Regions from separate parts of the Paenibacillus sp. OSY-SE genome, predicted to be linked through region 2. Evidence: riboswitches for the same ligand, from Rfam matches in the RefSeq annotation. Region 2 holds a riboswitch; each other region holds the start of a gene.

Region 1 (7,637 bases), on a different contig from region 2:
CACTTCAGCAACCAGATCGATCAGGTTGAACATATCCATATCATAAGCTTCTTTGTAGTAGAAGAAGTTGTCCTCATTCAAGAACGGCATCGGATATATCGTTTTAGAATCCCCGTACTCGCGTTCCTCGATCTTTTGCGTAATTGGCGCGATCGAAGCGGTTGACGATTGAAGGTAAGATATCGAGCCGGTCGGCGCAATCGCCAAGCGGTAGGCATGGTAGACGCCGTATTGAGCCACTTGCTCCTTCAGCCGCACCCAATCTTCATGAGTCGGGATGTCCATGCCTTCGAACAAGGCAGCCACCTTTTCCGTCCGCGGCGAATAATCGGTATTCATATAGCGCTCGAAATAAGCTCCGTTCGCATATTCACTCTTTTCGAAATCTTTGAACGTCTCGCCCCGCTCCTTTGCAATCAGCATCGAGCGCTCCAGCGAGTAGAAGTTGAGCATCATGAAGAAGGTGCGCACAAAATCGATAGCTTCCTTGGATTCATATGCAATTTTGTTCAATGCGAGAAAGCCGTGCAGGTTCATTGCCCCGAGCCCAACGGAATGCAGTTCGCGGTTCGCCTTCGCTACTGAAGGGACAATCGAAATGTCGCTGCGGTCGCTCACTTCGGTTAGCGCATCCATCGAACGATGAACCGTCTCTTTCATCCGCTTGTTCTGCATCACGTTAACGATGTTAAGTGAGCCCAGGTTACAAGAAATATCGCGATTGATTACATCCTCTTCACCGTAATCATTGATCGAGGATACTTCACTTAACTGCGCAATCTCACTGCACAGGTTGGAAAATTTAACACGCCCAATTTCTTTCAGCGCATGATATTCATTGGCGTTATCGACAAACATCAGGTATGGGTAACCGGATTCCATCTGGATTTGTGCAATTTTAATGATAAGGTCTCGGGCAACAACTCGTTTTTTGCGGACATTCGGGTTGTTGACGAGCTCATCATACATGGCTGTGATATCCATATCGTCCATATGCATGCCGTACTCTTTATATACCGTATGCGGGTAGAAGAGATACATATCTTTATCTTTCTCTACCAATTCGAAAAATTTATTAGGAGCTACGACGCCAAGCGACAGCGTTTTGATACGAATTTTCTCATCGCTGTTAATCTTTTTCGTATCCAAAAACTCATGAATGTCGGCATGGAAAATGTTTAAGTAAACGACCCCGCTGCCATCGCGTTGACCCAATTGATTCGCATAGGAGAAGCAATCTTCAAACAATTTCATTACCGGCAGCACACCGCTCGCTTTGCCGTCCAAGCCTTTGATCTGTTCGTCAGCTGCGCGGATTTTGCTCAAGCTCAAGCTTACGCCGCCGCCAATTTTACTTAATTGCAAGGCAGAATTAATGGCGAATCCGATCGAGTTCATCGAATCGTCGATCTCCAGCAAGAAGCAGCTTACCAATTCACCGCGCCGCTTCTTCCCTGCATTCAGGAAGGTCGGCGTTGCTGGCTGGTATTCCTGCGAAATGAAGAGCTCCGCGTATTCCATCGCCTTCTTCATGTCACCATTGCCCAAGAAGAGGGAGACGACCGCAATGCGATCTTCGTACCGCTCTAAAAACTTCGTTCCGTCATTCGTCTTCATAGCGTAGTTGTTGTAGAACTTAAAAGCGCTCATAAACGAAGGAAATCTGAACTTCTTCTGATACACCATCTCGTACAACTTCTTGACTTCAGCAAAACTATATTTATCGAACAGCTCCTGTTCGTAGTAGTCATGCTCAATGAGATAATCGATTTTCTCTCTCAAATCGTGAAAGAAGACCGTGTTTTGATTCACATAATCGACAAAATAACTTCTAGCCGCCTCACGGTCTTTTTCAAACTGATACTTTCCATCTTTTAACACCATAATTTCATTGTTAAGCTGAATCCAATTTGATAGTTGCATCGACAATTTCGTTTACCTCCTGTTTAAAACGCTCCACATCTTTATTGGTACCGCTCAGTTCGAATTTCATTAATACGGGAACTGAGTACATTTCGGAAATACGGTCCGCTGCCCTTCCATAAAGTTCGCCCCAATTCATATTACCACTGGAGACCACCCCTTGCAGCATGTCGCCATTATTCTCCAAAAATTTCAAAGTCGATTGAGGCGCTTGTCCGAATCCAGTCGAATATGTAATTAAGACGAATGGTTCTTCGACAGTCAGCCCGTCTGCGACTTGAATACACTCCAGATCAAGCTTATTGACGAAGCGCTTCACGTTTCCGGTCTTTGAGTCAAACACGATACGCATCAGTGACCCTCCATTGCTAGAAGCATTGCAAACATGATTCTGTGATTTTTTCCATAGAAAAAGCCCACCTAATCTGGTAGATGAGCTTAAAACGACAACAAAAAAGTACAGCGCTTGTTGCTTCACCAAGCACTCTGCAGCGTGTCGTTTCCACTTCTCATCCCCCGAAGATGCGAAACCAAGTAAATAGGCAGGTCTCCTGACTTGTGTGTCATCCTACTGTGGGCCCTTCCCATATCAGCGACTCTCAGAGATCCATAATACAGTGGCAATGCCCATCTCGTCCACACTTACAGTTGCGGGGACAGCTCCGGAATTGCACCGGATTCCCTATTAAGTCGAACTCGACACCTTATTTACTCTATGATATTCAGTTAAATAATCCATATTTAGTATGTACTCTCTTAAACAGACACTAAATATAGGCTCTTATCGTAGCATACACATTTTTCTGCGAAGAAGCAAGATATTTGACATAAAAAACAAGCTGACGAAATTCAATTGGGCCATTCAATTTCTTTCTCTTTCGCACGAAAAAAAGCAGGACGTCGTCGCATAATCGCCCTGCTTCAGCAGCATGAAAGTCTATTCGATTTTCCAGGTTGCTATATCAATCTGACACCGAAATAATAATAATCGGTCGCGAAAATACAACTTCTTTATGTTATGGCATATAGTTGATCACCATCTTGGATACCTGCTTCTCCCAAGAATCGGCACCTGACAACTCGACCTTCACATAATTTGTGCCCGCTGGCAGTAAGGTTTGGGGAGAATACATTTTTTTGTACCATTGACTTCCCGTATAAACGCCCGGTGTGCTCACATGAACGACTTTCGTCCAGTTCTGATTGTCGGAAGAGGTGTAGAATGCCCCGCCATCCCAGACACTGAAATGGTATACGGTCGCACTAAAATTGATTATATTCTGAAGATTATAAACAAAGCTTTGTGTTGTGCCATCGGTACGCTTTACCCGTGACGTATCTCCATTGAAATAAAAACGATTGGATGAATCCAATGCCAATCCGCTTGTATGGGAGCTAGTCTTGGACCAGTCATCCAGATCATCAGTCAACGTTTGATTCGGAGGATCATCTGCAGAACCATTTTGTCCGACATAGGTTACTACGCTCTTGGGCGCTATTATAGCCCGAAATTTCCCACTGTTCGAAGGAATAGAAGGTCCCTGCCCTGCACCCCTTGATTCACCATTGCCTGCTTCAGATAGTCTTTCAGGAACACCTGGATGTTCGTAGAATTCCATTCACTGGAATCCCAAGACAGGAAAGTCATCGAATTGGGTTCGTTGGCTAAGGATACACCGTAAAGGTCGATACCGAACTGCTGGTTGTATTCCTTGATAAACTTGGACATGAGAAGAGCAAAATCACCATAATTTTCGGATTTGAGATACCCGCCATTGGTTGTGGAATTGTTGGTCTTCATCCATGCAGGCGGGCTTCAACTGCTTGCAATTAGCTTATGAACTCCTCTGGCCTCGGCCTGCTGCATGACCCACACCTAATCAGGTCTGCCATTGAAATCATATTGACCTGGTGGGGATTAAATGCCGGGAATATAGCGCCCCTGAAGATGGCCATTTGTATCCGTAAGCATCTTTTTGTAATAACCGGTATTAGCCAGTTATATAAACGTTTGGTGCAGCGATTGCCCTCCATCCAACGTCAAGCACGCGCCGTTCATATACGCTGCATCCGGCGAGAGCAGAAAAGCGGCAAGCCCCGCAATCTCTTCCGGTGTGCCCAAGCGTCCTAGCGGTACGCTGTCAAGCATGCGCCGTCCGGCTTCCTCGGATGGAACGAGCTTATCTGCGCCACCGGTGCGCTCGATTAAGCCAGGTGCGATGGCGTTGACTCGGATGCCATAGCGGCGTCCCCATTCCACCGCAAGCGTGCGCGTCATGGCGAGCACACCCGCTTTGGCGCTAGCCGAGTGAATAACCCCCGGTCCGGCATCCCACGCATATGTGGCCACCATGTTGACAATGCTGCCCGGAATGCCCTCGGCAATCCAATACTTTCCGACCGCTTGGCTGCAATAGAACGTCCCGTTCAACACAATGTTGATGACCGCATTCCAGCCATTGATTGACAAATCCTCTGCTGGACATAGAAAATTGCCTGCTGCATTGTTAATGAGCGCGTCGATTCGTCCGAAGGCAGCCACTGCTTCGTCCACCATACGCTGTACATCTGCCGGCTGACGCACATCCATTTGTACGGTAAGCACCTGTCCTGCGAATGTTTCTATTTCGCCTTTTGCCGCCTCCAGCTTCTCTGCCGATCGTCCTGTTATGACGACCCATGCGCCCTCCTGTGCCATACGCGCAGCCATCGCCTTGCCCATACCGCTGGAACCGCCCGTGATGATAACCGACTTCCCCTTCATTTCCCCGCCTCGCTTTCACTATTTTGCTCACTCGGATTGTCATACAGCGACATGATGCTCGAAAGGCCACCGAAATAACGATTCCGATGGCCTTCTGTTCCGAGTCTATTATTCTATTGTATTTACAGTTTAACATAAAGATTCGCGAATTTCTTCCTTTTTCTTACTCCCGTTCCATTATCCCTTTAAGCTGCCTTCCGCTACGCCTTCGATAAATCTTCTCTGCAAAAACATATAAATGACCGTAAAAGGCAAAATGGAGATGAGTCCCGCGGCTGAAATCTTACTCCAATCCGAGCTGAAATTGCCAACGAACGTCAAGTATTTCGTGGAGACGGGCTTGAGCGCTTCCGTCTGCACAAAGGCGTTGGCGAAGAAGAACTCGTTCCACGTATATAAGCCCGCGAGCAGCGCAACGGTCAGGAAGGCAGGCTTGGCAATCGGAACGATGATTTTCATCAAAATCATCCCCTCGTTACAGCCATCGATTCTTGCGCTTTCGCTTAATTCCTTCGGTATTCCAAGAAAAAACGTACGCAGGATGAAAATATTGAGCGGCAGGAAAATGGCGCTGTAAATAATGATCAAGCCCGTCAGCGTATTCATCAAATGCAGCTTCTGCCACATATAGAACAGCGGCACCAAAAACATGCCCAACGGGACGGAGACACATAGGAATAGAAACGCCAAGATGCCCCCTTTTCCTTTGAAATCCATTTTCGCAAGCGCATATGCGCACAATCCCCCGGCAATGCAAATAATGGCAACGGTCGAGCATCCTACCAAAATACTGTTTAAATAGGCCCTACCGTATTCCCCCATATTCCATGCCGCCGTAATGTTCTCCAAGGTAAAATGCGCAGGAAGAGAGAACGGGCTTACCTGAAACTCCTCCGGCGGCTTGACCGCATTAATAAACAGCAACGCGATCGGCCCGATCGCAAACAGAAGGACAAGAATCAGAAAGAAATGACGCGATAACGAAGTAAACAAACGCGCTCCCATTAGATCTCCCATCCTCTCTTTCTTAAATATCCGAATACCGCGATAACAATGCCGCTAAACAAGGCCAAGGCCAGGGCGATGGAGCTGGCGTATCCCGGCGCCTGATTTTGCAGCGCTTCCTTATACATATATGTTGCAATTAATTCCGTCGCATTGCCCGGCCCTCCACCGGTCATCACATAGACGTAATCAAATGCGGCAAACGACCAAATCATCGTCATCATCATAATGAGCAGCAAGGTCGGGCGCAGCTGCGGAATAATGACGCTCCAGAAGATTCTGAGCTTGCCCGCGCCGTCAATCATGGCCGCTTCCTCCAGGCTGCGGTCAGTCTGATGAAAGCCCGTCAAAAATAAAATGAGCAGAAAACCCCAATAACGCCAACCGTCAACAAAGGCAACAGAAAATAGCGCCTTGTCCGGATCGCCGAGCCACAACGGGAGATTCGTAAATCCCCAACCTTCGAGCACTTTGTTAATCCCGAAGAAGGGATTGTAAATCCAACTCCATATTTTGGCCGTCACAACGGTGGAACAAATATATGGCAAAAAGAACGTGACCCTGTAGAACATTTGCCCGCGCCTTACACGCGAGAGCAGAACGGCGACTATCAAGCTGAACGAGACCGGTATCGTACAAAACAACAACAGCCAGATCAAATTGTTCTTCAACGCTTTATAGAACTGAACGTCCTGAATGAGAGTCGCGAAATTTTGTAGTCCTATAAACTCCGGCGGACGAATTCCATCCCAATTAGTCAAGGAAATATAGATCGTCCCTACGGTCGGAATTGCAATCACAAACCCGGTCAACAGCAGAGCGGGCAGAACGTACAACCAAGGCAATAGCGCCTTTCGTTTCCGCCTGTTACCGGGTCTCGGCTTCGAAGACAATGAAACCATATCAGCCATATGCACGCACCCCTAAAAAGAAAGTAAAGAGGAGTTACACTCCCCTTTCAGAGTGTTAGGAGCAGGCGTTCCCAACAGGTGTTCATTTTGCAAATTCAAATACTTTACCGCTTTGCTTATCCTCTTGATACGTCGCTTCCATTTTGTCCATATACGATTTTATGTCCATGCCATCCAAGAACACCGCTTCCAGATTATCGTAGGAAAACACTCTCGTCTGTGCAGGCCAGAACGTCCATGATAAATAACCGGTAGCATTGCGGTTGCCATAATCGGCAAGCAGGTCGGACACCTCTTTGTAGTGTTTGTCCAAATTCGGTATAGCGCCTAAGTCCAAATCTTTAATCGGCTGAAGACCCATGGCGACAATACCTTTCGCCGCAACGTCCGCCTGTGTCACATAATTCAAAAACTCTGCGACAGCATCCGGATTTTTGGAGTTCGCATTAATGCCATACGCGATACCGAGAGCTAACGGCAGGTTGGTCTCAACGCCTTCCTTCCAGGATGGCATCGGGAAGATTCCCCAATCCATGTCGCCTGCTTTGCTGCTTAGGGTGTTCAACAACCAGCTGCCTTCCATTTTCATGGCCGCTTTCCCGGATAGGAAGAGTGTCGTTGCATCTTCGCCGGTAATTGCATGCGATTTTTTATCATTAATATATCCGCTTTTCCACAAGTCCACCAGCTTTTGAACGGCTTCTGTCGATTCCGGTCCGTTCCAAGGTAGCTCGCCAGAAAGCACCTTTTTCAATTTTTCCGGTCCTAATGTGGCATTATATGCCATCGAGAGCCACCACTCGTTGGCCCCTCTATAGTCGGATGCGCCGAATGCGAACGGAATAATTCCTATTTCGGTCATTTTTTTGCTAAGGGCCACCAGTTCTTCATAACTTTTCGGAATGTCCCATCCGTTGTCTGCAAACATTTTTTTGTTGTAATAAACGAGTTCCGTCTCATATTTCCCCGGCAAACCAATCAGCTTGTCTCCTATCGTAACTGGCGGGTAAGCCCACGGAATAAAGCGTTGATCC
Region 2 (7,637 bases):
AAAAAACATAGCTTCAATTGTGCTGCAATGCTTGCCGACTGACTTGGATGTCGGAGGGGGCAAGGTTTTCCGTAAAGATCGCTCCGATATTGGGATAGAAATTGAAAAAATCGCCAACGGATACAAATTCCCAAATGGGAATACGATCGGTGGTCAAGTAATCGGACGCGGGAGCTATACGATGCGTAATTTAACATCATTGGATCCAGAAACAGGTAAAGGAAATCCCGGTCCAGAGTGGACGGTAGGCGCACAGGCGGTAGAAGTGGAATTAAATACAAGAGAATACACATATAAAATCGTAAAAGCGGCATCGGTCATCGATGCCGGCAAGGTGATCAATCCGGAATTCGCCCGCAGCCAAATCACGGGCGGTATGAGTATGGGCTTAAGTTTTGCTAGCCGGGAGGCTTTTCTATTCAATGATAAAGGTGCCATAATAAATCCGCAATTGCGTACCTATAAATTGATTCGTTATGGAGAACAGCCGGAGTACTTCGTTGATTTCGTCGAGACGCCTCATTTGGAAGCGCCTTACGGGTTGCGCGGAATCGGTGAGCATGGCTTGATTGGCATGCCCGCGGCATTGGCGAATAGCCTGACCCTCGCCGCTGGAGTAGAGCTTAATCATTTGCCTCTGACGCCCGAGATGATCTGGAGGACGATCCATGATTCCGTTTAATTTTGAATACTACAAACCTTCTTCCGTTCAGATGGCTGTGGAATTGTTTCAGTCTCTGCACAAACAAGGGAAGAAACCGATGTATTACTCCGGAGGGACGGAAATCATCACATGGGCTCGAGCAAACTCCATTCAACCGGGAGCTGTTATCGATTTGAAGTTCATTCCGGAGTGCAACGTCATAGAAATGCAGAAGGATAAATTGGTTATCGGAGCTTGCGTCACGTTATCGGTGTTATCCGCGGCGAATCCATTCCCGCTGCTCACTGAAACAGCACAGGGAGCAGCCGACCAAACAGCCCGGAATAAAATCACGCTCGGGGGAAACATTTGCGGCAAAATTTATTACAGGGAGGCCGTGCTTCCGCTTTTGTTGGCAAACAGCCGTATGGTTATAGCAGGAATACAAGGGATAAGAGAGACTTCTATCCACAATGTTTTCCTGCAACAATTGAGATTGGAGAATGGAGAATTTCTTGTACAAATCCTAACAGACCGCGGTTATTTATCGTTGCCGTTCGTTCATTACAAAAAACGGCAGATTGGCAATGTCGGCTACCCTCTTGTGACAGTAGCTGCTATTAAGAAAGATAAACAGATTCACACAGCATACAGCGGCGTTTGCTCATTCCCTTTTCGATCCCTTGTAATGGAACAGGCGTTGAACGACTCCTCGATACCGTTGGCGGCAAGAATTGAACAGGCGATCGGCAAACTTCCTGCTCCATTACTAGATAATGCGGAAGGATCCGCCTCTTTTCGGAAATTTGTGCTTAAACAAACGATGGCTGACGCGGTTCAGATATTGGAAAGAAGGTGAAGCATGTCATCCTGCGATACCACTATTTATCCAGTTGAATTCCAAGTTAACGGTGAGAAGCGAACAATTCGAGTAAGGGCTGCTGATATACTGTTATATACAATTCGAGACAAACTTGGACTCACGGGGAGTAAATCCGGTTGCGATAACGGAGACTGCGGCACGTGTACGATATTGGTAGACAGCCTTCCTATGAAATCGTGCCTTATGCTCACCGTGGAAGCCGATGGAAAGAAAATTACAACGATCGAGGGTTTGATGAACTCACCGGTACAGCATGCCTTTGTACAACATCAGGCATTTCAATGCGGTTACTGTACCCCGGGCTTTATTGTGAACTGTCAGGGCTTGCGGAATGTTCATCCGCATGCGAATGAGGACACAATTAGGGTATGGCTGGAATCCAACATTTGCAGGTGTATGTCCTATGAAGAAATTCACAATGCGGTGAAGGACGTCTTTATGAAGAAAGAGGATGGGGAAGCATTTTCCTCTAGGAGTTGAGGAGGGGCGAGCTTGGAAGAAATTCATCGCATTTTGGAAACCATTCAACGTACCAGCCTAAGGAGCGTGCTTGCGACGATTACCCATGTGGAAGGGAGCGCTTACCGTAAAGAAGGGGCCTGCGTGCTGTTTCTTGAAGATGGTTCACAATTAGGGATGCTAAGCGCTGGCTGCCTGGAGGCTGATCTTTCGGCCTGCGTGCCGGATATTCTGGAGACAGGCGTTTCTCGCAGCTTCGTGTTCGACATGCAGTCATCGGATCCGCTGTCCTGGGGGGAAGAACTAGGGTGCGGCGGTGTTGTTCATGTCACGATGGAACCGGTAAATGATGAGCTTGCGGATCATTTATGTACATTGAAGAATTATTTGGATCATGGAACCGAGGTCATACTCATTAAAAGCTTCGGCTCGGATGGGTCTGTGATCGATTATGGTTTCTTGACTAGAGATCGGCACCTATTCGGGGAGTGGAGGGGAGAATTTCCACAGGTATTATTGGATTGGACGTCGTCGGAGGAGTCGTGGAGGAGCGGAATGAAGTTTGTCTCATCCATGCAATCGGATGTTTTCGTTCATACCTATTATCCCAGACCGCGTCTTATGATATTTGGTGCGGGACCGGACGCCAGACCACTTGCCGCATTTGCAGCGATCATCGGTTTTTCTGTCACCGTCTCCGATTGGAGACCCGCCTTTTGCAATCGACGTTATTTTCCGGATGCTGAATCTATTTTATTGGGGTTTCCAGAGGAAACGATAGGGATGATTCATTTTTCGCCTTACGATTATGCAATTGTAATGAGTCATAATTTTAGGAGGGATCAGCAGCTGGTTCGACTTCTTTCTGAGCGGCAGCTTTGTTACCTTGGCATTCTGGGATCGAAAAATAGAACGGAACGCCTGCTAAAAGGCGGGCCGGTTCCGATGGAAGTTCATTCTCCCGTGGGACTTGCGATTGGTGCAGAGGGGCCCGAGGAAATCGCAGTGAGCATTCTCGCAGAAATAATATATACGTATAGAAAAAATAGAACACAAGAAGTTGTTGTCAATGAGCCGGAATAATATCGTTGGCATCTATTTAGCGGCAGGCCAAAGTACCCGAATGGGTTCGGATAAACTTAGACTTCCGTTGGGTCCTATGAATTTGGGGAATTATGCGTTGGCTGCGGCTTTGAGATCCAGATTGGATTATGTTTGGGTAATAGTAAATGACGTTGCGGCAGCTTGGATGGATCACACATTTTACCGGGATCCGATCAAACGGAAATGGTCCGTTATTCACTGCCCTGAATCTCGTTTGGGGCAAGCGCACTCTCTGCGGTGCGGTGTACAGGCTGCACTTGCCATGGAAGCGACAGCCTTGATGATAGTACTGGCGGATCAACCTTTAATTACAAATGAGATGATCAATGAACTGCTTTTATGTTTTCAAACGCATCAGATGAACGGCAACATTGGTTTCGCGGCCTCGAGGTATGATGGTTTAGCAAGACCGCCGGTTATTTTTGCTCATCGAATGTTTCCGGATCTCCTGCGATTGCAGTGCGATCAGGGAGCCAGACATCTTATTCGAAAGGAAAAATCGGGAATTTGCATCGATTTCGCAAACCCGGACTTGTTCATGGATGTGGATACTGCTGAAGATTACAGGGCTTTATTGGAAAAATCCATATTTTGGAAATCTTGAATGACTTGTTCGGCGTTCATATATAACGCAAGCGGGTACTGATAGTTCTCCATATGGGCAGGCGCTTTTATTTGCAGGGCTGAGCCATTGGAAGCCAAGCTGAATGAGGCTGGGTCATCCAATACACTTTTCCAGTCCTTTACAAACCCCGCTAACGTATTCAAATGAACGGCCCAAATCCGTTGATCCTCTTTCGCAAAATTGCCGCTTTCGGACCATTTCGCAAGAACTCGTATCATGTCGGCAGAATTGGCATAGCCAGACCGAAGTTGATGCATTTTCTGGTTTAATTTTTTTAAGATATCGCGTTTTTTGCGGCCTAGCGGATTGTAACGCACACTTTGCTCCGCTTTATCCAACTCGGTTGTCGCTTGATGAAGTTCCCGGAATAAGGTTTGCAATTCTGTTTGCAATGTTTGGGCTTCACTCGAGGAGCAGCCCTCTTTTACCCAAAGTGCGATGTTTATAAAATGATTGGATAGATGGTCCGTGAAATGGATCATCTTTTTTTTGGCTTTGTTAACGGAATCGGGGGGGAATATCAGCATATGGATCAGTAGGGCAATGACAGCGCCGATAACGGTATCACGTATCCGATCAAGGGAATAGCTGGGCATCTTGCTTTGAAAGTACATTACCAATAAAATGCTGAGAGCAACTTGGATCATTATAGCATGATCCAACTTCAGCCACGTTACGATTAGAGCCCCTACAAAAAGGAGGAAGCCTATGCTCCAGCCGTTTAAACCAACATAGGGCGCTATTGATGCAGTGAAAAGAACGCCGGCAATTGTCCCCATGATGCGCTGCCATGCAAATTGTATGGACTTGTCAACTGTTAATTGGATGGACAAAATGACCGTCAGAGGAGCCAAGTAAGGATGTTTAGATCCGGCCCACTCCGCGAGCTCCCATGACAGTGCTGCAGCTAATGGGATTTTCCATACAGCCCCTTTATATTTGATAAAATCCATCATTTTATTAACCATTTTAGTAAGCCCCATCTTCATCTTATTCCTTATCAATTGTTCGTTCCCTTGTGTTGTCTCTACCGCGTCGGAGTTGGGAAGGCCCCTTCCTCGTAGTATGTCAATTACGATTTCCATTTATTACGAAGGCGGTCATGAAATGCCTAAGCCCTTATTTCACCCATGAGAATGAACACAGGTTTACTTACACTAATTGTTCATCTGTGGTGGTATTACGGTCATAGGGGAATTTGTATAAAATGAAGGAAGTCCCGCATCAGCAGAGTAGAGGTATCTCGAAAGATGCTCTACCACCGTCATACTGGCATTTACGTTATATGTGTCAAACATGGAAAACTGTTGAAATTCATATCTTACATATTGCCAACGCGATTGTTTATGCTATAATAATGTCGAATGGACGCCCATTCACGTCATACACAATAGAAAAAGTTATAGGCAATGGAAGTTTGGTGCAAATCCAACGCGGTCCCGCCACTGTGATAGATCGAATGCTCGGTCTTAAGTCAGGTCGTTTGCCTAGTAACTTTGTCTGACCAGTCATTTCGAGGCGAAAGTGGCTGGTTTACAAGTCTAGTGACGTTTACCGCCTCGCTAGGCTTTTTTTCCGTTGCAAGAGGGCTGCCGACGCTGCTGTCGGCAAGGCCGGGTGGTCGCCGCCGAACACGTACAATGAGGTATGGCTAAGCAAACGGGAGGTTCTTCAATGCCGAAGAACAGATGCACAGTGAGGTGCATGTCCCTTTTTTTTTCACCATCTGCCGCTCACGTGCGGATAACGGCTGCCAAGATCCGGTTGACGAGTATCCGGATAACGGTGTAAAGTGGTGGTAGACAATTGAATGATTGCGAGTTGCACAATGGCGTGCACCATATATCATAAGCAAAGAGGCTTTTAAAGGAATCCGTTCTTTTAAAGGTCTCTTTTTTTGTTGCCAATTACTCCTTGGAGGTGCCTTACATGGACAAAATTTCTATGAAAACCGACATCTATATGGGACAAGGCGCGCTGGATCGCCTGACGGAATGGCGGAATAAGCGGATCTTCATCGTCACAGACCCGTTCATGGTCAAGTCGGGGATGATTAACATGCTGTTTGAACGGCTGCATGAAAGCAACGAACAATACATTTTCAGCAATATTGTTCCCGATCCTCCGGTCGAAGTCGTGACAGAGGGCGTGGAAGCGCTCGGAGCGTTCCAGGCCGATCTTATGATTGCGATTGGCGGCGGTTCCGCGATCGATGCGGCCAAGGCGATGAAGATTTTCGCTCAGAAAATCTTGGACCAGCGCGATATGCCGTTCGTGGCGATTCCGACAACGAGCGGAACGGGCTCGGAAGTCACGTCGTTCTCCGTCATCAGCGACAAGAAGAAGAACATCAAATACCCGCTGGTGTCCGATGACATGCTGCCACAAGAAGCCATCTTGGACCCAGAATTAGTCAAGAGCGTGCCGGACTTCATTACCGCCGATACGGGAATGGACGTGCTGACCCACGCGATCGAAGCGTATGTATCCACCAAAGCGAACGATATTTCCGATGCTTTGGCAGAGAAGGCGATCAAGCTGGTTTTTGCGTATTTGCCAAGAGCCTACAAGGACGGGAACGACCTTGAGGCGCGCGAGAAAATGCATAATGCCTCTTGCCTGGCGGGTATGGCGTTCAATATTGCGTCGCTCGGGCTTAACCATGGCATCGCGCATGTGGCCGGAGCCAAATTCAAGATTGCGCACGGACGCATGAATTCGCTGCTATTGCCGTATGTGATTGAATTCAATGCCGATTACAAGCCGGGTTACGGCAAAGAGGAGAGCAATGCGGCGGCAGCCAGATACGCCGAAATCTCCAAGAGCTTGGGGTTGCCGGCTTCCAATGCGAAGAGCGGCGTTCGCAGTCTGGTGCAGGCGATCAAGCAGCTGCAGAAGCAATTGCGCATGCCGCAGACGCTGCGGGACTGCAACGTGGAACTAGGCACGGTGAAAGAGATGAGCGCGGCGATTGCCGAGGGTGCGCTGCAAGACGGATGCACGGCCACGAATCCGCGTGTTCCTGCCGCATCCGACGTCGTTGAAATTTTGAACAAAATGTTTCAATCTTGAATAGCAATTAAATTCCAGCCGTAATGATATTGACAACGTTTGCAGGTTAAAATATAGTAAAAGTAACACAAAGGCGTGTTGCATACAAATAAAAGCGAAGAGGCTTCTTAAAAATTCCGTGTGAACTTTTTAAGGGGTCTTTATGTTTTTTTACAGCTATTTCACGGTTTTTTACATGAGATGGGATGAGGGTATGGACCAACAACACAACGAAAAACAACGCGTCATTCAGGAGTACGTACCTGGGAAACAGGTCACGCTGGCTCATATTATCGCGAATCCCAACCCGGATATTTACAAGAAGCTGGGCTTGGGAACCGAGGCGAAGGATGCCATCGGCATTATGACTATTACGCCAAGCGAAGCCTCCATTATTGCGGCGGACATCGCGACCAAGGCGGCTGGCGTGCAGATCGGCTTCGTCGATCGCTTCAGCGGGTCGCTCGTTATTACGGGCGATGTATCCTCCGTGGATTCCGCCGTGAGTGAAGTGCTGCTTGGCTTGCAGAACATTCTCGGCTTCTCGGGTGCGAAGATTACGAGAACGTAGGGGAAGCGACATGAAGAAAATCATATTTGCCGGAAGCACCGGCTCGGGCAAGACCACGCTGTGCCAACGGCTGCACGGTCAGGAGATTGCCTACAAGAAGACGCAAGCCGTGGAGACTTTCGAGCAAGCGATCGATACGCCGGGGGAATGCATCGAGAATCGTTATTTGTACAAGATGCTGCTTGTCTCCAGCGTCGATGCGGATGTCATCGGGCTTGTGCAAGATTGCACGAAGGAAGAAAGCTATTTTCCGCCGGCCTTTGCGACGGTATTCGCCAAGCCGGTGATTGGAATTGTGACC
Region 3 (7,637 bases), on a different contig from region 2:
CCTCCTTTTCTTCCTCGGAGTTCTGACCTTCTCCCTCTGTTGGTGAACAGGAGATGTTCCAGTCCTGGAGCAGGTTCGACTTGATCTGATCAAGATCGCACTCCGAAGAGTTAAGCAGAACGAAACCGTTAAAAATGCCAGATGATTCCTTTTCAGGCTCTGCAGCATCATTTTGCGCTTGTTCCGCCTCCAAAGCGGCCGCTTGCTTCATCCAATACTCGCGGATCATTTCGACCGTCGCAATCGCTTCCTGCTCCGCAGTAGCTGGATCATAGGGCTGCATCTCACTGAACACATGGCCGCAATGCTCCGTGTCAGACGGAGTTTCATAGCCGCCGCAGACGCCGAGGAGCCATTTTCCGAGCATTATCTTCTTATACTTGAATATGTAGTAGTGCATGTTGTGCAGATCAAATTCCCCTGCGATCTCAATCTTGCTAGGTTTCCGACCGAGTTCATGTTCATCAGCCAGCCATTCTATCATGGATTGCATTGCCGCCTGTTGTTGGGCTATCATTACATCTCTCCTCTCCCTTACCATAATATTGTAATGTGTCGGCGCCATCTTTTAAAGTAAACAGTTTGTACGTTCGTTGCGCTCTACCACTCTTTTTGAACAAAGGAGCGAAGTAACTCAACAAAGAGTTTTTGCTGGACAACAGGAAGCGGTATGACGTATTGTTCGTCTGCCATGCAGGCGAGATTTTTTGTTTCAAAGGTGGTGAGATCTATGTTATATAATAAAAAAGTCCTGAAGCATATTGAACATCAGCTTAGAAAATGGGATGAAAGTAATACCAATTCATAAAGATAGAGGATTATTTACATAAAAATTGGTAGATCTTATTCGCAGTATGTCCACATGACACAAGCTGATCATTCAACAATGTGCAAAGATCGAGGTGCCGGACTGAGGCTTAGCCATCAGCCAGCGGCTGCGCCATCTCATGGGCAGGGATACAGAGGTCGTAATCGAACCGGGGGCAAGCAGGTATGGATGGCACGCCTGCCTGCTGCAATGGCATGAAAAAAGGGAGATGTGCATGAATGAATAGTGGCATGAGGCAGAAAAGTACACAAGTGCTGGAGGAGAAAGCGGTGCTGGCCGCATTGGAGCAGTCGCTCGCCATGATCGAGTTTAACATCCAGGGTGAAGTTCTTTGGGCGAACAATCTATTTGCTCAGACGATGGGGTATACGGCGTCAGAACTTGTCGGCAAGCACCATCGGATGTTTTGCACGCAACAGTTTGTCGGCAGTTCGGAGTATGATACGTTTTGGGAGAATTTGCGGAACGGTATAAAATTTCAACAGAAAATCGCCCGGGTAGCGAAAAATGGGGACCTGGTGTGGCTTGAAGCAACGTATATGCCGGTTCTGGATGATACCGGCCACACAGTGGCTGTCTTGAAGGTGGCGACCGACATCACGCCAAGGGAAAACGCCGCCTCCCGAATGAAGGACGAGCTGCGGCTGATGGCGGAAGAGTTGCTGAAGCGGACGGAAGAAGGCGTGGAGCGCAACCAGCAGGTTGCGGCAGCCATTCAGCGCGCGGTGACTGACAGTGAAGAAAACTTAACCCTCCTGCGGCAATTGGAAGATGAATACAAGTCCATCAAAGGAATTGTTCAGATGATCCAGGATTTTGCCTCACAAACCCACCTGCTGGGCCTGAACGCGGCGATTGAGGCGGCCCATGCCGGGGAGCATGGCCTAGGGTTTCAGGTGGTTGCCGCCGAGGTACGGAAGCTGGCGGAGCATGTCCAAGAGGCGGCCAAGGAAGTCCAAGCCGCCATCGAGGGAATCGCCGATAAGGTAGGACATGTCGGCGGGGGGACGAAGAACTCCCGGGACGCAATCGTCGAATGTCAGCATCAAATTAAGCAAGCCACTGAGGAGTTTGCCAACATCGGCAAAGCAGCGGGTAATCTGGATGCGCAGGCGAAAACATTGAGTTTAATGATGTAACGAGGGTTGGACATTCATATCACAAAGAAATCAAAAAGAGCGTTTTAGCCCGTCAGCAGGCTTGAAACGCTCTTTTTGTTGTCCGGCAAATCGACGTGCAATGAGTTCCGTCACAGGCGGCGCTATATCAATCAAGCTATGATTCATCATAGAGATTCACGCAATTCAATTACAGAAAATTCAACCTGATAAAAATTGAATAGAAAACTGAGCGGAGATCAGGGAAAGAGGTGCGATTCCTCTACAGGCCCTAGCTACTGTGAAGCGGACGAAATCCCATTGATGTCACTGGAACCATTGCCGGGAAGGCGGGAAAGTAGAATGATGCCAAGTCAGGAGACCTCCTCTGTTCAGCCTTGCAGCAACTTCTAAGGGAACAGTTGTCTATAGCAGAGAACCCAGGCACAAGTGTGTTCATTTCATAACATACTTGGATACTGCTTTTTCTTCGTATGGACACGAGACCTTTAGGTTTCGTGTTTTTTTGTTCCCTTTTTAGAGGTTGTAAGTTAACTCGGGACAGGAGAGGGAAAGATGGATTACATCAAAAATCCCAAGCGGATTGAAGAAAAAAGCTTTGAAATTATACAGGAAATCATTACGGAAACAAGACCTGAATATGCGTTCCGCAATCGTGAAGAGGAGCTGGTCATGAAACGGGCGATTCATACGACGGCGGATTTTGATTATTTGGATAATCTCGTGTTCACGCATGATGCCTTGACGAAAATACGCGAAACGATCCGGCAGGGCGGCATCATTTTTACCGATACGAATATGGCCCTGAGCGGCATGAATAAAAAGCTGCTGGAGCAATACGGCTGCCGCTACCGCTGCTACGTCAATGAGCCGCAAACGGCGGAAGTTGCCCAACAGCAAGGCATCACTCGCTCCATGGCCGGGATTCAGCTTGCTGCCAGAGAGGCAGGGCGGAAATTGTTTGTCATCGGCAATGCGCCTACCGCCGTCTATCAAATTTTAGAGATGGAGGCTGCCGGCGAATTGGATGTAGAAGCCGTCGTCGGTGTGCCGGTTGGATTTGTCGGAGCGGCCGAATCGAAAGAAGCGCTCTATGAAAGTGACATTCCGGCGGTCGTTGCCCGCGGGCGGAAGGGCGGAAGCAATCTGGCGGCGGCCATCATGAACGCCGTGCTGTACGCGATGTAAGAAGAGGTGGCCCGATGGCAGACTACGTGTATTATGAGGGAAAAAAATTGCGCAAAGGCTATACGACAGGCACTTGCGCGGCTGCGGCGGCCAAAGCGGCTGCGGCCATGATCATCAAGCAGGAGAAAATAGCCGAAGTTAAGATAATCACGCCGAACGGAACATGCTTGCAGCTTCCGGTGGACAAGCAGCAATTCGATCGGCATACGGCAACGGCCGCCGTTCAAAAAGACGGCGGCGATGATATCGATGCGACGCATGGAATGTGGATTTTTGCGCAGGTCACCTTGAATGCGAACGGGGACATCAGAATCGACGGCGGGCAAGGCGTCGGGCGCGTGACGCAAAAGGGCATTGCGGTCCCGGTCGGGGAAGCGGCCATCAATCCGGTGCCGCGCCGAATGATTACTGCGGCCGTGCGGGAAGAGATCGGCCCCGATCGAGGGGCGGATATCATCATTTTCGCGCCGGAAGGCGAAGAGCGCGCGGAGCGCACCATGAACAGCCGCCTGGGGATTATCGGCGGGATTTCCATTTTGGGAACGACCGGAATCGTAACTCCGATGTCCGAGGAGGGGTGGAAGCAGTCGCTGTCCATCGAACTCGAAATGAAAAAAGCGCAGGGTTTCCGGAAAGTGATTCTGGTTCCCGGGAATTACGGGGAGCGCTTCGTGGAAGAGCAGCTTGGCATTGACGGCAAATATGTGGTCTCCATGAGCAATTTCGTCGGCTACATGCTCAAAGAAACACAGCGCCTCGCGTTTGAACACGTGCTGATGGTAGGCCATTTAGGCAAATTAATTAAAGTGTCCGCCGGTATTTTCACAACGCACAGCAAAGATGCCGATGCACGGGCAGAAATTTTGGTGGCGAATCTGGCGCTTGCCGGCGCGCCTCTTCCCTTGCTCCAGCGAATTGCGGCCTGCACCACGACGGAAGCCGCCGGAGAAATTATGGTCGCGGAAGGGTATAGCGAGGTTTTGCAGACCATTACGAACAAAGTGAAGCAACGGGCAGAAGAGTTTTTGAAATACAGCAAACCGATTGTGGATATCGACGTCATCACGTTTTCAACCGAACGGGGAATGCTGGCTTCCACTTGCGACATCTCAACCATCAGGGAGGCATGGCGATGATTCATATTGTCGGAATTGGCCCGGGAAGCCCGGAGCTGATGACAGGTGCGGGCGCTTTACTCATTCAGAAGGCAGATGTGATTGTCGGCTCGAAGCGGCAGCTGGGCGAAATCCCGCAGGGCAACCCGGCCGAACGCAAGCTTCTGCCCACGCAGCTCTCGGAGCTGGAAGCATTTTTGCTGGAAAGGATCGGTCAGGACATCGTGCTGCTCGCTTCCGGAGACCCGTTAATATATGGCATCGGAAATTGGGCGTTGCAGAAGTTCCCGCCGGAACAGCTTCAGATTGTTCCCGGGATCAGCTCAATCCAATATTTGTGCAGCCGCTGCGGCATTGCCATGAACGACCTGTACATGACGAGCAGTCACGGAAAACAGCCTGATTTCGACTTTCTGCTCGCGCACCCGAAAGTGGCGATGGTCACGGACAGTAAGCTTGGACCGGCGGAAATCGCCCAGGAAATTCTGCGGCGGAAGCTCCACAAAACGCTCGTTATCGGAGAAAATCTCAGCTATCCCGATGAACGGCTGCACCGATTGAAGCCGGAGCAAGTTGCGGCTCGATATGACATGAATGTGGTGGTGATTTTGGATGAGGGATGAAGCCTTTATTCGCGGCAAGACGCCCATGACCAAGGCGGAGGTCCGTGCCGTATCCATTGACAAATTAGCGCTGGACGACACGAGCCGCCGTTTTCTCGACGTTGGCGCCGGCACGGGAAGCGTAGCGCTTCAGGTTGCGAAGATGTTTCCCCATGTGTCGGTAACCGCGATCGAACGGAACGAAGAGGCGTTGTCATTAATCGAACAGAACCGGCGGCAGCTGGCGCTTGACAATGTGGAGATTATGGCGGCAAAGGCTCCCGTCCCGCTGGACAATACCGCGTTTGACGCTATTTTTGTCGGCGGCAGCGGGGGGGAATTAACGGGGATCATCGATTGGAGCCATGCCTTGTTGCAGCCAGGCGGCCACCTTGTGCTCAATTTCATCTTGATGGAAAATGCCCTCGAAGCGGCAGCCTATCTCGAAAAAGGGCCCTGGCATGAAGTCGAGGTGATCCAGCTGCAAGTGTCGAAGTGGCATGAACTTGGACAAGGGCATTATTTTAAGCCCCAAAATCCGACCTTTATTATCGCTTGCCAAAAAGAGAGGAGCGGGACAGCATGACGAAAGTGCATTTTGTCGGGGCGGGGCCCGGAGATAAAGAACTCATTACATTGCGAGGGTACAACCTCCTGAAAGAGGCGGATGTCGTCATTTATGCAGGTTCGCTGGTTAACCCGGATTTGCTGGAGTACTGCAAAGAAGGCTGCGAAATCTACAACAGCGCTATGATGGATTTGATGGGGATTATCGATTGCATGGAAAAAGGCGTCAAGGCGGGGAAGCAAGTCGTCCGACTTCAGACCGGAGACTTTTCGATCTATGGGTCGATCCGGGAACAAATCGAGGAAATGAAAAAGCGGGATATAGAGTTCACCTGCACGCCTGGGGTAAGTTCATTCCTCGGGGCCGCCTCGCAGCTCGGTGTCGAGTATACCGTGCCGGAAGTGAGCCAAAGCGTAATTATTACGCGCATGGAAGGCAGAACGCCGGTTCCGGAGAGGGAATCGCTGCGATCCTTTGCCGCGCACCGCACTTCGATGGTTATCTTCCTGTCGGTTCAAGCTGTCGAGAGCGTGGTGTCGGAGCTTGTGGCAGGCGGTTATCCGGAAGATACGCCGGCGGCTGTTATCTATAAAGCGACCTGGGCGGATGAAAAACAAGTAACGGGAACCCTGCGGGATATTGCCGACAAAGTAAAGGAACAGGGCATCACGAAAACGGCGCTCATTATGGTAGGGGATTTTCTGGGCGAGACATTTTATTATTCCAAGCTGTACGACAAGGATTTCTCGCATGAGTACAGATAAGAACACCGCCATCATTGCGGTCACGGAACACGGCAAAGCGCTTGCAGCCACGATCAAGGAGGCGCTGGCGGCAGATTGCTTTGTTCCAGAAAAGCTGCAATCCGAAGGATTTGCTGCGCTTCAACCGGATTTTGCAACCGGGATGCGTCTCCTCTTCCAGCAATATGATGCTCTTGTCTGCATTATGGCTGCGGGAATTGCCGTCAGGACGTTGGCTCCCGTCATCTCGGACAAGCTGTATGATCCGGCGGTGGTAGTGATGGATGAAAAAGGACATCATGCCATCAGTCTATTGTCGGGACATGTGGGCGGAGCCAATGAATTGAGCCGGAAGCTGGCGGATCTTACGGGGGCGGCAGCCGTTATTACAACGGCAACGGACGTTCAGAAGGTGGCGGCGCTCGATATGATCGTGCCGTCCGTGCCTGCATGGATACCGGACTTTCGCGAGAACTGCAAGCGAATCAACGGTCTGTTGGCTGCCGGGAAAACAGTGGGCTTATATGAGGAAGTGCCGGTAGAGATAGACCGGCGGGGATTCATCTCGATTACGAATCCGCATGAGCTTCCGGAACAGGCAGAAGCATTGGTATGGGTCACACATCGATATCGTCTGCCGGAATCGAACGTATATACGGTGAAAATGGTCCCGCAGACACGCGTGCTTGGAGTCGGATGCCGCAAACAGACTGCGCCTGAGCACATGATGAAGGCCTTTACTGAATTTTGCATCCAGTATGATGCCGATCCGCATTCCTTTTCTGCCATTGCCAGTATCGATATCAAAAAGAATGAACCGGCCATCAAGCAATTAGCGGAAAAATTGAATTGTCCCTTCATCACGTATACGGCAGATCAGTTGCGCGAAGTCGCGGGCAAATACCCGGTATCCGAGTTCGTCAGGCAGACCGTGCAGGTTGGCAACGTAGCGTTATCCGCAGCCGATCTGGCCAGCGGGGGCCGGGTATTGACACCAAGGTTCGCCGCCTGCGGGATCACAATGGCCATGGGAGACAGAACGAAAATGAGCAATGGGGTGAAGGCATGATTTATGTTGTAGGAATTGGGCCAGGCGAGAGAGAGATGATGACCGGAGAGGCGCTGGCAGCCATTCAAAAAGCGGATGTGATCGTGGGATACATTACGTATATCCGGCTGATTGAAGAACTTATTCAGGACAAAGAAGTGGTCAAAACGGGGATGCGGAAGGAAATCGACCGCTGTCAGGAAGCCGTCGATATTGCGAAAACGGGAAAAACCGTGGCGGTCGTGTCCAGCGGAGATGCCGGGATTTACGGCATGGCCGGCCTGATTCTCGAGATTCTGGACAAAGAGCAAGCATCGATCGACGTCGAAATCGTGGCCGGCATCACGGCGAGCATCGGCGCGGCGGCAAGACTGGGAGCGCCCCTGATGCATGATTTTTGCCATATCAGCTTAAGTGATTTGATGA
Region 4 (7,637 bases), on a different contig from region 2:
AGCATACTCGAGCTTGTCACTATCGAAGCGTCTAGTGCTGTACATGGCTGCTTGAGCTTGGGAAGCACGTAAAATGTCCGTGCGACATGAGAAAACCTCTGTCGAGGCCTTTCATAGATGAGCGACCGCATGTAGAGGCAGGTTTTGCCGCCATAAGGAATGTTTGATTCGCTTTACCGCTTCACAGAACTTTAGCTTTCCTTAATGGTAAATAAACCCCGAGACTAAGCCTCGGGGTTTGCTGACATCATTCAATTATTTAGGGAAAATCGAAGAAATCGCCTGCTTCAGTACGCCGGCCGAATGGTGCAGCTTCTGCTTCTCATCTTCTGACAGGTGAAGCTCGTACACATCTCTAATCCCTTGGCGGTTGACGACAGCTGGAACGCCGATGTAGACATCGTCCAACCCGTATTTGCCGGTTAACAAAGTAGATACCGACAGTACGGAATTCTCATTGCGGAGAATCGCCTTAGTCAGACGCGCGAGTCCCATCGCGATGCCGTAGTAAGTGGCGCCTTTGCGTTCAATGATATGATACGCGGCGTCGCGCACATTGATGAAAATATTGTTTAAATCTTCGTCTGTAGGCTTCCCGTGCGTCTTCCGGTAATCTTCGAGCGGTTGACCTCCGATGCTGACGTTGCTCCATGCCGGAAGCTCGGTGTCTCCGTGTTCGCCTATAATGTAGGCGTGGACGTTGCGCGGATCGACCTCAATCTGCTCTCCAAGCAGATAGCGAAGGCGTGCCGTGTCCAGAATCGTACCGGATCCTATGACGCGATTTGCTGGCAAGCCGGAATATTTCCATGTCGCGTATGTAAGCACGTCTACCGGATTGGTGGCAACCAGGAACAGTCCGTTGAAGCCGCTGTTCATGACTGATTCAACGATAGACTTGAATATTTTCGCATTTTTTTCGATGAGATCGAGACGTGTTTCGCCAGGAGCTTGGTTCGCACCGGCTGTGATGACGACCAAATCGGCATCTTTACAATCGCTGTAGTTCCCAGCCCAAATTCGCATGTTGGATGCGAATGGAAGACCGTGGTTTAGATCCATCGCGTCGCCCTCCGCTTTTTTATGGTTGGCGTCGATAATGACTAATTCGGAAGCTAAGCCCTGATTGAACAAGGCGAATGCATAGCTGGATCCGACGAATCCCGAACCGATCAATGCAATGCGGGATACTTTGGATATTTGGGTCATAATGTGTATTGCCTCCTTTGTGCTCAATGAAGCATGAGACAGCTTGTTCAAAATATGTAACAATTAAATTTTAACCAATATTCATACATATAGCCAACCTAAAATGAAAATTTCATGAAAGGAGGCATCACGACGTTATCGAGAGATGTAAAATGCAATTAAATTAAAAGCTTTCCTCTCGATATGAGGAGGCTCTGATTTTGAGCGGTAATGCGCCCAAGATTATTAGTTCGACTATATCAATTTTTCTCGAAATATATGTGTTTTGTGAAATGTGTTCTGTGGTTGTAAATCGTGCATGGAGTGCTCGTTTATATGTGAGTGGCCCCGAAACGTTTGCAGGAAAATGAGGAAGGAGTTATCTTGGAGATATGGATGACAATTCAGAAGTAACGATATGAATATAAAGGAGGCAGTTATGATGGCGAATTTGACGGTGAAAGTGGAAGGAATGACTTGCGGACATTGCAAGCAATCGGTCGAACGGGCCGTTGCTGGCATCGGCGGACAAGCACAGGTGGACCTGGCGGCGAAGCAAGTGAGTGTCACTTATGACGAGACGGCAGTAAAGCCGGATCAGATTCGCGAAGCGATCGAGGACCAAGGTTTCGATGTGATCTCGTGATCGTAAATGAATGATGCAAGGTGAAAAGTTGGTATTTTCATCGGTTTCTCCACATGGTATGATCGAGCTTAGAAGGGAACAGATTGAATAAAGGAGGTCCGTTGATGCAATTACGAGTGACACCAAAGGCGGCACAGCGGTTTCAGACCGATTGGGGATTCACAGCAGGAGATACGGTGCGCGTATTCGTGCGCTACAGTGGATTCAGCGCTTCGGGACCTTACTCTTTCGGCATCATGAAAGACAGTCCGCAATATCCTGGCGTAACCGAAGTCGTGGACGGCATTACATTCTACATGGAGCAGAACGATCTGTGGTTCTTGGACGATCGCGAGCTGACCTTAGATGAGAACGGGGAAGACATCGTGTTCCTGAATGAAGGAATGTCCATATAGCGTGTGTATTTTCATTGCCAAGCTAGGCATACTTGGGAGACGAGTATGGGTTCGACTTTCTGGGGATGCATTACCGGAAGACATGGGAGAAGGTAAACCTATTCTTAATCAAAATTGACTGGTATATCAGGAAAAGGTTAACCCTTTTCTGGAACCAAAAGAAAAATCGTCGTTACAAACACAGCAAACCCAGACAGGCGGCCGCAGCGGCACAGCTTGCGGGACTTAAGAAACTCGTCGTGTAAGGAAAGTACTTTAATGAGCAAGTAAGAAGAACATCGGAAACCCGGATGAGGGAAAACCTCACGTCAGGTTTGATGAGGAGGGGCTGAAATTTACTCAGCCCTTTACTTTACTGCTCATCCATTTGGAAAAAGCACTTGTCATCCGCTGCAAGACAGTTTATAATCGTTCTCAATTGGAAGGGTGTCCATCACGTTCCAACACAACTGCATATCAGGGAACAGGCGCTTTGCGAACATGTCAAAGCTTAATAGGGAAGTTCGGTTCAAGTCCGACGCGGTCCCGCCACTGTATCAGAAGAGGTGTAGCCTTCAGGCCACTGGTTTCGCTAATGCAACCGGGAAGGCCGCTAACACCGATGACGCTGAAGCCAGGAGACCTGCCTGTTCTGGCAGCACTGATTGTACCTACGGGAGATAGGGAAGTGTTCGTAAACATGGAAATCGCGTGTCGATGTCCGGCGCAGCCGGATGGCACGATGATAGGAAAGCGATGAGCCATTATTCCGTCATGGACGTTTACGGGACATCTCTGTCAGTTGGCAGGATGTCCTTTTTTGTGGTTTCCTTATGGCGAATAATGTTATATGCTAATTCCGTGTTAACAGATAGAAATTGTCCCTATTTGTCCCGCGGGGGAATCACATATGGAGAGGAGCAAGGATAATGACAGCATCATCAGTAAAGACAAGTGCAGCAGGATATCCGCGCATCGGCTATGATCGCGAATGGAAGAAAGCGTTGGAGCAGTATTGGGCGAAAAAGATTTCGGCTCAGGAGCTGGAGCAGGAATTAGACAAGATTGAATTGCAGCGATTGACCAAAATGCAACAAGCCGGTCTCGATTACATTCCTGTAAACGACTATTCTTGGTACGACCATGTGCTCGACATGACTACGATGTTCGGACTCATCCCTTTACGTTATTCGTATGAAGGCGGGGAAGTATCGCCTGATCTCATGTTTGCTCTTGCACGTGGAACCCAAGATGCAGTTGCTTGTGAAATGACGAAATGGTTCAACACGAACTATCACTATATTGTGCCAGAATGGGAAGGTCGTGCGCCACAGCTTACTTCCAACCGGCCGCTGCAAGCTTATCGCAAAGCGAAGCTTCAGTTGGGCATCGAAGGCAAGCCGGTCATCATTGGTCCTTACACGTATGTGCGCTCCTTGAAGGGGGTTCCCGCAGGAGAACGTCTGCAGGTCCTGAAGCAGTTCATCGGTGTGTACAGCGACATTCTTCGCGAGCTTGAAGCGGAGGGCGTTCCGTGCGTACAGCTGGATGAGCCGGCGTTCGTCTTGGCAATGAAGCCAGAAGATTGGCAGGCTGTGCAATCCGTATACGAACAGCTGCGGATAGCGGCTCCGACGCTTCCGTTATGGGTGCAAACTTATTTCGATGCGGTATCGGATTACGAAGCATTCGTTCAACTGCCGGTCAATACGCTGGGGTTGGATTTCGTGCATGGCAAAGCAAGCAACGAAGCCGCGCTTCGCAAGTCGGGCTTCCCTCAAGATAAAACGTTAGCGCTCGGCGTTATCGACGGCCGAAACATATGGCGTGCTGATCTGCAAGAAGCGGCGGAGTGGCTGGAATCCGTTGCGAGCATCGTGCCGAAGGAACGATGGATCGTACAGCCGTCATGCAGCCTGCTGCATGTGCCGTTGACGGCGACGCGCGAGACAGAGCTTCCGGAGGTAATTCGTGAGGCGTTGGCCTTCGCGGATGAGAAGCTGGAGGAGACGGTGCAATTAGCCCGTCATATCGCGCAGCCTAGTGAAGCAACGCGCGCCGCTCTGAATGACAGTGCCGCGCGCGTCCTTTCATGGCGCAACGAGCCTTCCCGCCAGCGTGCAGATATCGTCGAAGCATTGCACGAGCTGCTGGAGGAGGAGAAGGCGAAAGGAATTAAACGCACGCCTTATGAGGAGCGCCGAGTGCTGCATTCGAAGCGCTGGCCGGAACTCCCGCTCTTGCCGACGACGACAATCGGCAGCATGCCGCAAACGGCGGACATTCGCCGGGCGAGATTGCGTTACCGCAAGGGAGAGTGGGATGCCAAAACGTATGAAGCTTTCCTGGAAGATGAAATGACGCGTTGGATTCGCATCCAGGAAGACATCGGCATCGATGTGCTCGTGCATGGCGAGTTCGAGCGTACGGACATGGTTGAATACTTTGGCGAAAAATTGGACGGCTTCGCCTTTACCAAATTCGGCTGGGTGCAATCTTACGGCTCCCGCTGCGTTAAGCCGCCGGTTCTCTACGGGGATGTCGCGTTCACAGAACCGATGACCGTGAAAGAGACGGCGTTCGCCCAGTCTTTGACTGCGCAGCCGGTTAAAGGCATGCTCACTGGTCCGGTGACGATTCTGAACTGGTCGTTCGTCCGTAATGATGTCCCGCGCGAACAAGCGGCATTCCAGCTGGCTTATGCGCTGCGTCAAGAAATTGCCGCCTTGGAGCAAGCCGGCATCGGAATGATTCAAGTGGATGAGCCGGCGGTGAAGGAAGGCATGCCGCTCAAAGCGGAGGATGCATCCTTTTACACGGAGTGGGCCGTGCTTGCATTCCGCTTGGCCACATGCGGCGCGGAGCCTAAGACGCAAATTCATACGCATATGTGCTATTGCGATTTCTCCGACATGGTGGACACGATTCGCAAGATGGATGCGGACGTCATCTCATTGGAGACAGCGCGCAGCGGCGGAGATATGATTGCCACACTGGAGAAGCAGCATTACGAGCTCGGAATCGGACTTGGAGTGTATGACATTCACAGTCCGCGCGTTCCCTCCGTGGAAGAGATGGAGCAGCTGATTGAGCAAGCACTGGCCGTGCTTCCTGTGGAATCGTTCTGGATTAATCCAGATTGCGGCTTAAAGACGCGTCATGAGCCAGAAACGGTCGCGGCCCTTCGCCACATGGTAGAGGCAACAAAACGAGTCCGCCAACAACGAAAAGTTGCGGAAGTGCAGCCGCTCAGCTAAGCGGGGCATGCAACGCAAGAGATGAGTAAATAAGACACGTCCATCCGGATGACAAGGCACGGAAATTTTACTTTCTGTGACTGCGCTAAGGATGGACGTGTTTTAGTATCGAGCTAGAGAAGTGATTCGGCGCCGTCAATCATAATTTGCGCGCCGGTGATATGGCTTGCGGCGTCGGATGCAAGAAAGGCAACCAGATCAGCGACCTGTTCGGGAGACCCTGGCCCATGCTCAAGCGGCTGACTGCCTTCCGGGTAAGTCATCGGGATTTCGATGTCCTTCACGGACGGTTTCCGGTTCGTATTCTCTTCAATGTGCGTCTCAATGGCTCCCGGACAAATGACGTTGACTCGTATTTTATAACGAGCGAGCTCCAGCGCAGCCATTTTGGCAAATGCCACTTGAGCTGCCTTGGAAGAACTGTACGCACTCATGCCGAATCCGGAGAACTTTCTGCTGCCGTTAATAGAGCTTGTTATGATGATGCTGCCGCCTTGCTTTTTCAAATAGGGCAGAGCATACTTCACGGTGACGAATGTTCCAGTCAGGTTGACCTTCATCGTCTCCTCCCAGTCCTCGACTTTCAACTCTTCAATGGAAGAGAGCACGCCGTTAATGCCCGCGTTCGCGAATACCGCCTTAATGTCTCCACATTGCTCGGCAACCTGCTTGACTGCGTCTTCTACCCGTTTTGGATCTTTCAAATCCACATCATAAGCGTATGCTTGTCCAGGGAATCGCTTGGCAATGTATTCTTCCGTCTGCTGTGTACGCTCGTCCTTCAGGTCGAACAGCGCGACAGTCATGCCTGCCTCCGCCAGACGTATCGCAGCCGCCCGGCCAATTCCCGACCCTGCTCCGGTTACGATGGCTGTTCCTGTCATCTGATGTGTAGTCGTGGATTGCTGCGTGTTCATATATCGTTGCCCCTTTTGTCATATCAATATTTTTGATGATTCATGTTGATATTGATCCACTGATTGTGGATTTGGTTAAACCTACCTGTCATGCGTCATGTGAACCATATTGAATCTATGTTATAATGGATATGTAAGCGAATACATTATTCCTGTTTCCATCTGCATAACATAGGAAAACAGAGAGGTGGGTTCAGACATGCTCTGGTTTAAACGTCGGAAACAACAACAGAAACAAGAGAATGCTCCTGTACATGTGTCCTTGCAAGACGTAAAAAGAGCAGTGCTTCAGTTCGAGAACGACATGCCTGAACAAATTCAACGCACGACTTTGCTGAAAGAGGACCAAAGTATTGATCTGAAGCGTATCAGCCGTTATTTAGGCGGCGTATCGGATCAGAAGTTCTATATGTCCCGTTATACGTATGAAATTTTCGAGGAGAATGATATGCTCATCCCTCTTTATTTGGATATAGTTCAGACCGCGGTTGACGATTATATGGATGAGCATAAAGATTTGCCCGTCATGACCGGTACCCGGAACCGGCAGGTGCATTACGATTTGTTAATGCAGCGGCATTATTTGAAGGAAGTGCCCCCGATCCCGCTCTATCTCACGACAGAGCAGTTCCTGCTTACACATGAACCGGATTGGCATCGTCCCGGAATAATTCAATAACGTGCGAAGGGCTCTTTTTCCTGAAGTGGAAATAGGGTCCTTTTTTGCGCTTGGAAATGATATGCTAATAGAGATCATGGACATCATCGGCTGGATTGCAGAACAGATATTCAAGAAGTGAAGAAGGAAGCGCAGTGACTGTCGTGGGTTGGCGAAATGCCCTCAATGAATGGTTCCACATCGTAAATGACACTCTATAAATGCATGTTCAAACCGTGAACGACTGTGAACAGAGAAGCATATTATCGGAAGGAATGGAGCGCAGCACATATGTCTACCTATTGGCAGCAGCTAGAACAGGAGCTTCCCCATTGGTTGGAGGAGAGCAGGAAGACAGCAGCAAAAGGTGCAGTCGCCACGTATATTCCCGGCTTGGCAAATGCTCCGCGCGATGCGCTTTGCATTTCCCTGTTAGGAACGCAAGGTGAGCAGGCTCATGCAGGTGATTGCGGCTTTAAGTTTACGATGCAGAGCATATCTAAGGTGTTCTCTCTGCTGCTGGCTCTATTGGATAGCGGAGAGGCTAAGGTGTTCGAGAAGGTAGGCATGGAGCCTACAGGCGATGACTTCAATTCG

What was found. Region 2 has a riboswitch for cobalamin ahead of A372_RS0110390 (1-propanol dehydrogenase PduQ). Riboswitches for the same ligand answer to the same signal wherever they lie in the genome.
Region 1: another riboswitch for cobalamin. It lies ahead of nrdI (class Ib ribonucleoside-diphosphate reductase assembly flavoprotein NrdI); the one in region 2 lies ahead of A372_RS0110390 (1-propanol dehydrogenase PduQ).
Region 3: another riboswitch for cobalamin. It lies ahead of A372_RS0104715 (cobalt-precorrin-8 methylmutase); the one in region 2 lies ahead of A372_RS0110390 (1-propanol dehydrogenase PduQ).
Region 4: another riboswitch for cobalamin. It lies ahead of metE (5-methyltetrahydropteroyltriglutamate--homocysteine S-methyltransferase); the one in region 2 lies ahead of A372_RS0110390 (1-propanol dehydrogenase PduQ).

The regions. Positions count from the first base shown of each region.
Region 1 covers NZ_ALKF01000200.1:88,457-96,093, reverse strand. Annotated here, with positions in the region: gene nrdE (class 1b ribonucleoside-diphosphate reductase subunit alpha) at 1-1,923, opposite strand, end outside; gene nrdI (class Ib ribonucleoside-diphosphate reductase assembly flavoprotein NrdI) at 1,895-2,275, opposite strand; cobalamin riboswitch at 2,448-2,646, opposite strand; gene A372_RS38035 (hypothetical protein) at 2,940-3,542, opposite strand; gene fadH (2,4-dienoyl-CoA reductase) at 3,923-4,687, opposite strand; gene A372_RS0126420 (carbohydrate ABC transporter permease) at 4,865-5,692, opposite strand; gene A372_RS0126415 (carbohydrate ABC transporter permease) at 5,692-6,603, opposite strand; gene A372_RS0126410 (ABC transporter substrate-binding protein) at 6,686-7,637, opposite strand, start outside.
Region 2 covers NZ_ALKF01000170.1:39,739-47,375, forward strand. Annotated here, with positions in the region: gene A372_RS0110355 (molybdopterin cofactor-binding domain-containing protein) at 1-682, shown strand, start outside; gene A372_RS0110360 (FAD binding domain-containing protein) at 669-1,502, shown strand; gene A372_RS0110365 ((2Fe-2S)-binding protein) at 1,506-2,006, shown strand; gene A372_RS0110370 (XdhC family protein) at 2,019-3,068, shown strand; gene A372_RS0110375 (nucleotidyltransferase family protein) at 3,055-3,693, shown strand; gene A372_RS0110380 (FUSC family protein) at 3,651-4,697, opposite strand; adenosylcobalamin (AdoCbl) riboswitch at 5,100-5,251, shown strand; gene A372_RS0110390 (1-propanol dehydrogenase PduQ) at 5,644-6,786, shown strand; gene A372_RS0110395 (BMC domain-containing protein) at 6,980-7,336, shown strand; gene A372_RS0110400 (EutP/PduV family microcompartment system protein) at 7,347-7,637, shown strand, end outside.
Region 3 covers NZ_ALKF01000148.1:28,342-35,978, reverse strand. Annotated here, with positions in the region: gene A372_RS0104725 (DUF4261 domain-containing protein) at 1-517, opposite strand, end outside; gene A372_RS0104720 (methyl-accepting chemotaxis protein) at 1,048-1,968, shown strand; cobalamin riboswitch at 2,157-2,328, shown strand; gene A372_RS0104715 (cobalt-precorrin-8 methylmutase) at 2,503-3,135, shown strand; gene cbiD (cobalt-precorrin-5B (C(1))-methyltransferase CbiD) at 3,150-4,271, shown strand; gene A372_RS0104705 (cobalt-precorrin-7 (C(5))-methyltransferase) at 4,268-4,873, shown strand; gene A372_RS0104700 (decarboxylating cobalt-precorrin-6B (C(15))-methyltransferase) at 4,863-5,438, shown strand; gene A372_RS0104695 (cobalt-precorrin-4 methyltransferase) at 5,435-6,184, shown strand; gene A372_RS0104690 (cobalt-precorrin 5A hydrolase) at 6,171-7,232, shown strand; gene cobJ (precorrin-3B C(17)-methyltransferase) at 7,229-7,637, shown strand, end outside.
Region 4 covers NZ_ALKF01000205.1:319,989-327,625, forward strand. Annotated here, with positions in the region: gene A372_RS0132325 (L-lactate dehydrogenase) at 256-1,209, opposite strand; gene A372_RS0132330 (cation transporter) at 1,631-1,834, shown strand; gene A372_RS0132335 (HesB/YadR/YfhF family protein) at 1,939-2,229, shown strand; cobalamin riboswitch at 2,678-2,873, shown strand; gene A372_RS37835 (hypothetical protein) at 2,831-2,968, shown strand; gene metE (5-methyltetrahydropteroyltriglutamate--homocysteine S-methyltransferase) at 3,138-5,465, shown strand; gene A372_RS0132350 (SDR family oxidoreductase) at 5,579-6,382, opposite strand; gene A372_RS0132355 (DUF3939 domain-containing protein) at 6,582-7,061, shown strand; gene glsA (glutaminase A) at 7,332-7,637, shown strand, end outside.